DNA from 3 places in the Variovorax sp. GW822-FHT04A09 genome. Region 3 is predicted to be linked to each of the others. Evidence: predicted binding sites of a transcription regulator. Region 3 holds the regulator's gene; each other region holds the start of a gene.

Region 1 (3,274 bases), on a different contig from region 3:
GTGCCAGGGCCAGTCGGCCACGTAGTACATGCCCACGTGATAGAGGATGACGAGCAGGAAGGCGAGGGCGCGCAGGGCGTCGATGTCGTGGCGGCGCTGCGGTGTGGGAACGGAATCGGAGGGCATGGCGGGCTCCTGGAACGAAGAAACGGCGGCCATCGTGGCCCCCGCGCCCGTCCCCGGGGCCATCGCCGGGACGGATCGGCCCGGATTTGTGACGAACGGTGGCCCCCAGGGACGAAATCCGGCCCCCGGTTCGCGAGAATCCCCGCATGAGCGAGCCGCACAAGAACCTGTACGAGCGCTACGAACCGATCCGACGGTACGTCGAGGTCGGCTTCTGGATCGTGCTGATGACGGTGCATGCCGCGATCAGCACCGTGGTCGCGCTCATCGACGCCCGCAGCCGCGCCGTGCCGCGCGCGAACTGGGAGGTCATTACCTGGGAGGTGTCGAGCCACATCGCGCTGCTGGCCCTCGTACCCGTGCTGGTGGCCGTGGAGCGCCGGCTGTCGCCGTTGGCGCGCGACCACTGGGTGCGCTTTCTTGCGGGGCATCTGGTGGCCAGCGTGCTCCTGAGCCTGGCGCACGTCGCCGCGATGTTCGGGCTGCGCGCCGCGGTGTATGCGGCCGCCGGCGAGCCCTACGACTTCGCCGGCGCCATGGGGCGATGGGGTTACGAGTACCTGAAGGACGTGCGCGTCTACGCCACGATGGTCTTCGGCGTGTGGGCCTACCGGCTCTTCATGCTGCGGCTGCAGGGCGAGGCGCGCGTGCTCGATCCGCCGGAAGAGGGTGTGGCGCCGGTGCCCGAGGCGCTGGCGGAACCGGAGGGTTTCGAACCTTCCGTGCAGGAGACGCCCCCACCAGTAGCGCCGCCGCCGGCCCGCCCCGAACGCTTCCTCGTGCGCAAGCTGCGCCGCGAATTCCTCATCGCCGCCACCGACATCGACTGGTTGCAGGCCGAGGGCAACTACGTCGGCCTGCACGTCAACGGCCACGACTACCTGCTGCGCGCCACGCTCACCGACTTCCTGACCCAGCTCGACCCCGCCACCTTCGTGCGCGTGCACCGCAGCCACGCGGTGAACCTGGGCCGCATCAGGGAGATCGAGCCGCTCGACGGTGGCGACGCCCGACTGCACATGCACGACGGCACGAGCGTGCCCTGCAGCCGGCGGTATCGCGACGCGTTGCGCGGCGCGGGCTGATCGCTGCGGCTGCGCGTTCCGATCCGGTGCGTGCCCTGCGAAATCGGCCCATTCTTGGGTCGTTTCGCACCATCAAAGAGCCTTCAGGCACCATTTTTGCTTTCTTGCGCCGGCGCCCCGAGCCGTTCGGGTGCGACGCACCAAATCAAACCAAAAACCTGCAAGAAGCTCTCATGGACGCACTCAAACAGGGCGCTGACGCGCTGTTCATCCTTCTCGGCGCCATCATGGTCCTGGCCATGCATGCCGGCTTTGCCTTCCTGGAACTGGGCACCGTGCGCAAGAAGAACCAGGTCAATGCGCTGGTCAAGATCCTGGTCGACTTCTCGGTGTCGACCATCGTGTACTTCCTGGTGGGCTATGGCGTGGCCTACGGCACGCATTTCTTCGTCAGCGCCACCGAACTGTCGGCAAGAAGCGGCTACGAGCTGGTGAAGTTCTTCTTCCTGCTGACCTTCGCGGCGGCCATCCCGGCCATCATCTCGGGCGGCATCGCCGAGCGCGCCAAGTTCTGGCCGCAGCTGATCGCCACCGCGGTGATCGTCGGTTTCGTCTACCCGCTGTACGAGGGCATCGCCTGGAACAAGGCCTTCGGCATCCAGGGCTGGATCGCCTCGGTCACCGGCCACGAGTTCCATGACTTCGCCGGCTCGGTCGTCGTGCACGCCGTGGGCGGCTGGCTCGCGCTGCCGGCCGTGCTGCTGCTGGGCGCGCGCCGCAACCGCTACCGCGGCGACGGCTCGCTCAGCGCACACCCGCCGTCGAACATCCCGTTCCTGGCGCTGGGCGCGTGGGTGCTGTGCGTGGGCTGGTTCGGCTTCAACGTGATGAGCGCGCAGAGCATCGACAAGATTTCGGGCCTGGTCGCCGTCAACTCGCTGATGGCCATGGTCGGTGGCACGCTGGTGGCGCTGGCCATGGGCAAGAACGACCCCGGCTTCGTCTACAACGGCCCGCTCGCCGGCCTCGTGGCCGTCTGCGCCGGCTCCGACCTCATGCACCCGCTGGGCGCGCTCGTGGCGGGCGGCGTGGCCGGCGCCATCTTCGTCTTCATGTTCACGCGCACCCAGAACAAATGGAAGATCGACGACGTGCTCGGCGTGTGGCCGCTGCACGGCCTGTGCGGCACCTGGGGCGGCATCGCGGCCGGCATCTTCGGCACGCAGGCGCTCGGCGGCATCGGCGGCGTGAACCTGTGGGCGCAGCTCATCGGCACCTTGCTCGGCGTGGTCTGGGCGCTGATCGGCGGCGCGGTGGTGTACGGCGTGCTCAAGGCGACCATGGGGTTGCGGCTGTCGCAGGAAGAGGAATACGACGGGGCGGACCTGTCGATCCACCATATTTCGGCGACGCCGGAGCGCGAAGTGAATTGGTGAGGGCGTTGCGGCTCAGGACATGAGCCGCATCGGGGGATTTGCGGCGCACGGCACGAATTTGCCAGCTGTAGCAAACTTGCCGGCGGCCCCCGATCCCACCTGTTCACCACCCCATGACCCAATTGCCCCCCGCCCTCGAAGTCCTCCCCCGCGACCTGTTCGCCTACCGCGAGGGCAACGTCGGCATCGACTACGTGCACCGCTTCGAGTCCGGCAAGCCCGGCCCGCACGTGCTGATCAATGCGCTGACGCACGGCAACGAGATCTGCGGCATGACCGCCGCGACGCACCTGCTCGACACCGGCGTGCGCCCGAAGATCGGCACGCTCACCGTCAGCTTTGCCAACGTGGCGGCCTACGAGTCCTTCAACGAGGCGCTGCCGTTCGACAGCCGCCAGCTGGTGCACAACCTCAACCGCGTGTGGTCGCCCGAATGGCTCGACGGCAGCGAGGACAGCCCCGAGCTGCGCCGCGCCCGCGAACTGCGCCCGGTGGTGAGCGCGGCCGACCACATCCTCGACATCCATTCCACGAGCCAGCCCGTGATCCCGTTCTGGGTGTACCCGGCCTTCGACCGCAACGCCGAGGCCGCCATGGCCATCGGCCGCCCGTCGGTGCACCTGGTGATGCCCGACGGCCTGGGCTCGGGCACGCCGCTGATCCAGCACGGCCAGCATGGCCGGGCCG
Region 2 (3,274 bases), on a different contig from region 3:
CGGCCGCGCTGGCGCCGCTGGTGGTGGTGTTCGGCGTCACGCCACTGATCGTGGTGCTGTCGCTGCTCATCGTGGCCGGCTTCATGGCGCCGGCGCTCACCAAGCTCGTGGCCGAACGGCGCTTTCCCACGCTCGAACAGAAGAAGGGCGCCTCCTTCTTCGGCAGCGTGCTGCGCTCGCTCGGCGCCACCGTGCTGGCGCTGATCGCGCTGGTGGTGTCGATGCCGCTGTGGCTCATTCCGCCGCTGGTGCTGATCCTGCCGCCGCTGATCTGGGGCTGGCTCACCTACCGGGTGATGAGCTTCGACGCGCTGGCCGAGCACGCGAGCCCCGAAGAACGCGCCGCGCTGCTGCGCGCCCACCGGCTGCCGCTGCTGTGCATCGGCGTGCTGTGCGGCTACCTGGGTGCCGCGCCGAGCATCGTCTGGGCCTCGGGCCTGCTGTTCGCCGCCGCCTTCTTCGTGCTGGTGCCGATCGCCATCTGGATCTACACGCTGGTCTTCGCCTTTTCTGCGCTCTGGTTCGCCCACTACTGCCTCGACGCCCTGACCCAGCTGCGCGCCCAGCGCGCGGCGCAGCAGCCCGCGGCCGGCAGCGGCGACGCGCAGCAGACGCTCGAGGCGGCCGAAGCCACCGAGGCCAACAAGGCCGCTCTTTCTCAATGGAGTTCTCCATGACACGCGCATTCGGTCTCATCGTCGTCGGCGACGAGATCCTTTCCGGCAAGCGGGCCGACAAGCACATGGCCAAGGTCATCGAGCTGCTGGCCGCGCGCGGCCTGCAGCTGGGCTGGGCCGAGTACGTGGGCGACGAGCCCACTCGGATCACCGCGGCCCTCATGCGCGCCTTCGCCTCGGGCGACATCGTGTTCTCGACCGGCGGCATCGGCGCCACGCCCGACGATCACACCCGCCAGTGCGCCGCCCAGGCCCTGCGCGTGCCGCTGGCGCTGCACCCCGAGGCCGAGGCGCTGATCCGCGAGCGCATGCAAGACACGGCCTTGGAGCAGGGCGTACCCTACGAACCCGACCGGCCCGACAACATCCACCGCCTGAACATGGGCGTGTTTCCGCAGGGCGCGTCGATCATCCGCAACCCGTACAACAAGATCCCGGGCTTCAGCGTCGAGCACGTGCATTTCGTGCCGGGCTTTCCGGTCATGGCCTGGCCGATGATCGAGTCGGTGCTCGACAGCCGGTATGCCGATCTGTTCACCCGCAACGCCATCGCCGAGAAGTCCGTGATCGTTTTCGGTGCGATGGAAGCCACCCTCACGCCGCTGATGCAGGCCATCGAGCAGGCCCACGCCGGCATCAAGGTGTTCAGCCTTCCCAGCGTGGATCACCCCCAGTACGGGCGCCACATCGAGCTGGGCGTCAAGGGCGACCCCGCGAAGCTCGATGCCGCCTATGGCCAGCTCATCGAAGGTCTGCACACTTTCGATGCGAAGCTTGGCCCTGAATTGGTGCGTTAATCTGCATTGCACCAATTTGGGGATATTTTCCTTTTCCGGCAGCCCCTGGGCCGTCACCTGGGCCTCATCCGGCGGGGTGACAATGGCACAGAAACTGCATCCTCCCGTCCCTGTATTCCTAACCACCATCCAACTCAGGAGAAACTGATGGCAAAGACCGTCGCCGATGTACTCAAGCTCGTCAAGGAAAACGAGGTCAAGTTCGTCGACTTGCGCTTCACCGACACCCGCGGCAAAGAGCAGCACGTGACCGTGCCCGTGTCGCACTTCGATGAAGACAAATTCACCTCGGGCCACGCGTTCGACGGTTCGTCCATCGCCGGTTGGAAGGGCATCGAAGCCTCGGACATGCAACTCATGCCCGACCCGAACACCGCCAACATCGACCCGTTCTTCGAAGAAACGACGCTGATCCTGACCTGCGACGTGATCGACCCGGCAGACGGCAAGGCCTACGAGCGCGACCCGCGTTCGCTCGCCAAGCGCGCCGAGGCGTACATGAAGGCTTCCGGCCTGGGCGACACCGCCTACTTCGGTCCGGAACCCGAATTCTTCGTGTTCGACGGCGTGCGCTGGAAGAACGACATGTCGGGCTGCTTCGTGAAGATCGAGTCCGAAGAAGCCTCGTGGAACACCGACAAGGAGTTCGAGCACGGCAACAGCGGCCACCGTCCCGCAGTCAAGGGCGGCTACTTCCCGGTGCCCCCGGTCGACAGCTTCCAGGACATGCGCTCGGAAATGAGCCTGGTGCTCGAATCGCTGGGCATCCCGGTCGAAGTGCATCACCATGAAGTGGCCAACGCCGGCCAACTCGAGATCGGCACCCGCTTCAGCACGCTGGTGCAGCGCGCCGACTGGGTCCAGCTGCAGAAGTACGTGATCCACAACGTGGCCCACGCCTACGGCAAGACCGCCACCTTCATGCCCAAGCCCATCGTCGGCGACAACGGCTCCGGCATGCACGTGCACCAGTCGGTCTGGAAGGACGGCAAGAACCTGTTCGCCGGCGACGGCTACGCAGGCCTGTCGGACTTCGCGCTGCACTACATCGGCGGCATCATCAAGCACGCCCGTGCCCTGAACGCCATCACGAACCCCGGCACCAACAGCTACAAGCGCCTGGTGCCCGGCTTCGAAGCCCCGGTGAAGCTGGCCTACTCGGCCAAGAACCGCTCGGCCTCGATCCGCATCCCGTTCGTGGCCAACCCGAAGGGCCGCCGCGTCGAAGCGCGCTTCCCCGATCCGCTGATGAACCCGTACCTGGGCTTTGCCGCGCTGCTGATGGCCGGCCTGGACGGCGTGGAAAACAAGATCCATCCGGGCGAAGCCGCCAGCAAGGACCTGTACCACCTGCCGCCGGAAGAAGACGCGCTGATCCCGACCGTCTGCCACAGCCTGGACCAGGCCCTGGAGCACCTGGACAAGGACCGTGCGTTCCTGACCAAGGGCGGCGTGTTCACCGACTCGTACATCGACGCGTACATCGACCTCAAGATGCAGGAAGTCACGCGCTTCCGCATGGCGACGCACCCCGTCGAGTTCGACATGTACTACTCGCTGTAAAAAGCGCCACAACAAGCCCGCCCCGGCGGGCAAGTAAGACAAAAGGACGGCCCCGGCCGTCCTTTTTCCTTGGTGCGGAACACCCTGTCGTGAGCGGGCCCGAATTGCATCAAAATGCGCGTTTGTCGCGCCCTCTCCGGATCCAAATGAAGACTGCTTCCCTGATTTTCCTGGCCGCCGCCTCGTTCGCCACCGCCACGGCGGCGCTCGCGCAAGAGCGCGTCTGGCGCTGCGGCA
Region 3 (3,274 bases):
GCCCGACGCCAACGGCCGCATGATGCCGCTGACCAAGCAGCACACCGAAGAGCGCCTGGCCGACCTGCTGGCCGACCTGCGCGTGGACCACCTGCGCGATTCGCCCGCGCTTGCGCTGTCGGGCGGCGAGCGCCGCCGCGTTGAAATTGCACGCGCGCTGGCCACGCAGCCGCGCTTCATTCTGCTGGACGAGCCCTTCGCCGGCATCGACCCGATCGCGGTGATCGAGATCCAGCGGATCATCAGTTTCCTGAAAGAGCGCGGCATCGGCGTGCTCATCACCGACCACAACGTGCGTGAGACGCTGGGCATCTGCGATCACGCGTTCATCATCAGCGACGGGCACGTGCTGGCACAAGGCACACCCTCGGAGATCGTCGACAACGCCGAGGTACGCAGGGTGTACCTGGGCGAGCACTTCCGCATGTAAGGGAGGGTCGGGTCTCCATGAAGCAAGGGCTGTCCCTTCGCGTCTCGCAGCATCTGGCCTTGACGCCACAGCTGCAGCAGTCCATTCGCCTGCTCCAGCTCTCCACGCTCGAACTGAGCCAGGAGGTGGAGCAGATGCTGGACGAGAACCCGTTCCTCGAGCGCACCGCGGAAGAAGCGGCGCGCGAGGAGTTCGGGCTGGACACGGCCGACGCGCCGGTGCCGCGCGACGACGCGGGCGAGGGCGAGGCCGAGTTCACGCCGTCCGCCGCCAGCACGTCCTCCACGTCCAGCGACACCACCACCTCGACCCCCGACACCGACGGCCCCGCCGCCGAGATCGCCGAGCGCGAGCCCGACTGGGAAGGCGACGGCACCGTCGACATGGCGCCCGACGACAGCGAGTGGGGCAGCGATGCGCCCGCACGCCAGAACAACCTGGGCGACGACGAGCGTGCCGACGCCACCGAACTCGCGCGCAGCCAGGAGTCGCTGCAGTCCTTCCTGCATCGCCAGGCGCTGAGCCTGCGCCTCAATGAAAACGACTGCGCCGCGCTGCGCTTTTTGATCGAATCGCTCAACGACGACGGTTACCTCGAAGACTCGCTGCCCGCGCTGGCCTCGGGCCTGGCGGGCGACGACAACGACCAGTTCGACGACCTCGTGCACCACTTCCAGGTGGCGCTGGGCCTGCTGCAGAGCCTGGAGCCGGCCGGCGTCGGCGCGCGCGACCTCGGCGAATGCCTGAGCATCCAGCTGAAGGCGCTCGCCAGCGAAGACGAGACCGAGGCCGAAGCGCTCATCCGCAAGACCGCCATCGCGATCTGCAAGCAGCCGATGGAGCTGCTCGCGCGGCGTGACTTCAAGCGCCTGGCCACGCTCACGCGCACCAACGAAGAGTTGGTGCGCTCGGCGCTGCAGATCATTGCGCGCCTGGAGCCCAAGCCGGGCCGCCGCTTTGTCGACGTCGAACGCAACATCGTCATTCCCGATGTGATCGTCACCAAGACCGGGCGCGGCACCAACGTGAAGTTCCGCGTCATGCTCAACCCCGAAGTCATGCCGCGCCTGCGCGTGCACGACATCTACGCCGGCGCGCTCAAGTCGCACAAGGGCGAGGGCAGCCAGGCGCTGTCGCAGCGGCTGCAGGAGGCGCGCTGGTTCATCAAGAACATCCAGCAGCGCTTCGACACCATCCTGCGCGTGAGCAACGCCATCGTCGAGCGCCAGAAGAGCTACTTCGTGCACGGCGAGCTGGCCATGCGCCCGCTGGTGCTGCGCGAGATCGCCGACGAGCTCGGCCTGCACGAGTCGACCATCTCGCGCGTGACCACCGCCAAGTACATGGCCACGCCCTTCGGCACGGTCGAGCTGAAGTACTTCTTCGGCTCGGCGCTGGGCACCGAGACCGGTGGCAATGCGTCGAGCACCGCGGTGCGCGCGCTGATCAAGCAGTTCGTGAGTTCCGAGAGCATCAAGAAGCCGCTGTCCGACAGCCAGATCTCCGAGATGCTGAAGGAGCAGGGCATCGAGTGCGCGCGCCGCACCGTCGCCAAGTACCGCGAAGCCTTGCGCATCGCACCGGCCAACCTGCGCAAAGCCCTGTAGAAAGCCCACGATGACCCGTCGCCTGCTGTCGCGCTGGGGGCATTGGGTCTTCGCCCTCGTGGCTGCATCGCTGTTCGCCGGCTGTGCCACCTTGCCCGACGACGCACCGCGCCCGCCCACCAAGGCCATCGCCGTCTCGGCCGACACCGCGCTCGGCAAGATCGCGTTGGCCTCGCAGCCCGACCCCGACCTCAGCGGCTTTCGCCTGATGCCCGGCGGCGACTTCGCCTTCGACACGCGGCTGCAGCTGGCGCGCCGCGCGCAGCGCACGCTCGACGTGCAGTACTACCAGATCGAGAACGACGAGACCGGCCGCTACCTGCTGCGCACCCTGCGCGATGCGGCCCAGCGCGGCGTGCGCGTGCGCCTGTTGATGGACGACCTGTACACGTCCGGCGAAGACGAGCTGTTGCTCGGGCTGGCCGCCACGCCGAACGTGGAGCTGCGCCTGTTCAACCCGTTCCCGGCCGGGCGCGGCAGCCTGCTCAAGCGCTTCACCGCGTCGCTGTTCGACTTCAGCCGCGTCAACCGCCGCATGCACAACAAGCTCTTCATCGCCGACGGCGCGATGGCGGTGGCGGGCGGGCGCAACATCGGCAACCAGTACTTCCGCCGCACCACCGGCCCGAACTTCATCGACCTCGACACCTTCGTCACGGGCGCGTTGATTCCGCGCCTGGGCGTGCTGTTCGACCAGTACTGGAACAGCCCGCACGTGCGCCCGATCGGCGCGGTCGTGCACACCGACCTGCCGCGCGAAGAGCTGCAGCGCCGCTTCGACGCCGCCACCGGCCCCGACACCACGCCGCCGCCGCCCAGGCCTGCGCCCAACGACCTGCTCGGCTACAGCCCCGTGGCCGACGACCTCGACGCCGGCAAGCTCGGCCTGATCTGGACCACCGCCGAGGCTTATGCCGATTCACCCGACCGCGTGATCGGCAAGACCGCGTCGTATGGCGGCGTGCCGCTGCTCGACGTGGACAGCGTGCGCTACAACGTGGTCGAGCAGATGCGCCGCGCGCGCAGCGAGGTGACGCTGGTCTCGCCCTACCTGATCCCGGGCGCGTCGGGGCTGGAGGTGATGCGTGAGATCCGCGGACGCAACGTGAAGATCAGCGTGGTCACCAACTCGCTCGCCGCCACCGACGAACCGCTCGTGCACACCGCCTACCGCCGCTACCGCGCCGACATGCTGGCGCTGGGCGCCGAGCTGCACGAGCTGAGTTCCGCGCGCACG

Evidence for each region. Region 3 encodes sigma-54, which starts transcription at its own class of promoters, with help from an activator protein. Its sites were predicted from a motif close to TGGCANGNAANCTGCTTT; they were not measured.
Region 1: a site for sigma-54 is predicted at 1,297-1,314, ahead of AC1RLW_RS15255 (ammonium transporter). Genes of this name have one in related genera too.
Region 2: a site for sigma-54 is predicted at 1,558-1,575, ahead of glnA (type I glutamate--ammonia ligase). Genes of this name have one in related genera too.

Annotation. Positions count from the first base shown of each region.
Region 1 is NZ_JBXAMV010000002.1:879,991-883,264, forward strand. It holds gene AC1RLW_RS15245 (acyltransferase family protein) at 1-126, opposite strand, end outside; gene AC1RLW_RS15250 (LytTR family DNA-binding domain-containing protein) at 273-1,211, shown strand; gene AC1RLW_RS15255 (ammonium transporter) at 1,385-2,587, shown strand; gene AC1RLW_RS15260 (M14 family metallopeptidase) at 2,701-3,274, shown strand, end outside.
Region 2 is NZ_JBXAMV010000001.1:2,273,633-2,276,906, reverse strand. It holds gene AC1RLW_RS10545 (EI24 domain-containing protein) at 1-677, shown strand, start outside; gene AC1RLW_RS10540 (competence/damage-inducible protein A) at 674-1,474, shown strand; gene glnA (type I glutamate--ammonia ligase) at 1,622-3,037, shown strand; gene AC1RLW_RS10530 (hypothetical protein) at 3,184-3,274, shown strand, end outside.
Region 3 is NZ_JBXAMV010000005.1:111,339-114,612, reverse strand. It holds gene lptB (LPS export ABC transporter ATP-binding protein) at 1-430, shown strand, start outside; gene rpoN (RNA polymerase factor sigma-54) at 448-2,037, shown strand; gene AC1RLW_RS23925 (phospholipase D family protein) at 2,048-3,274, shown strand, end outside.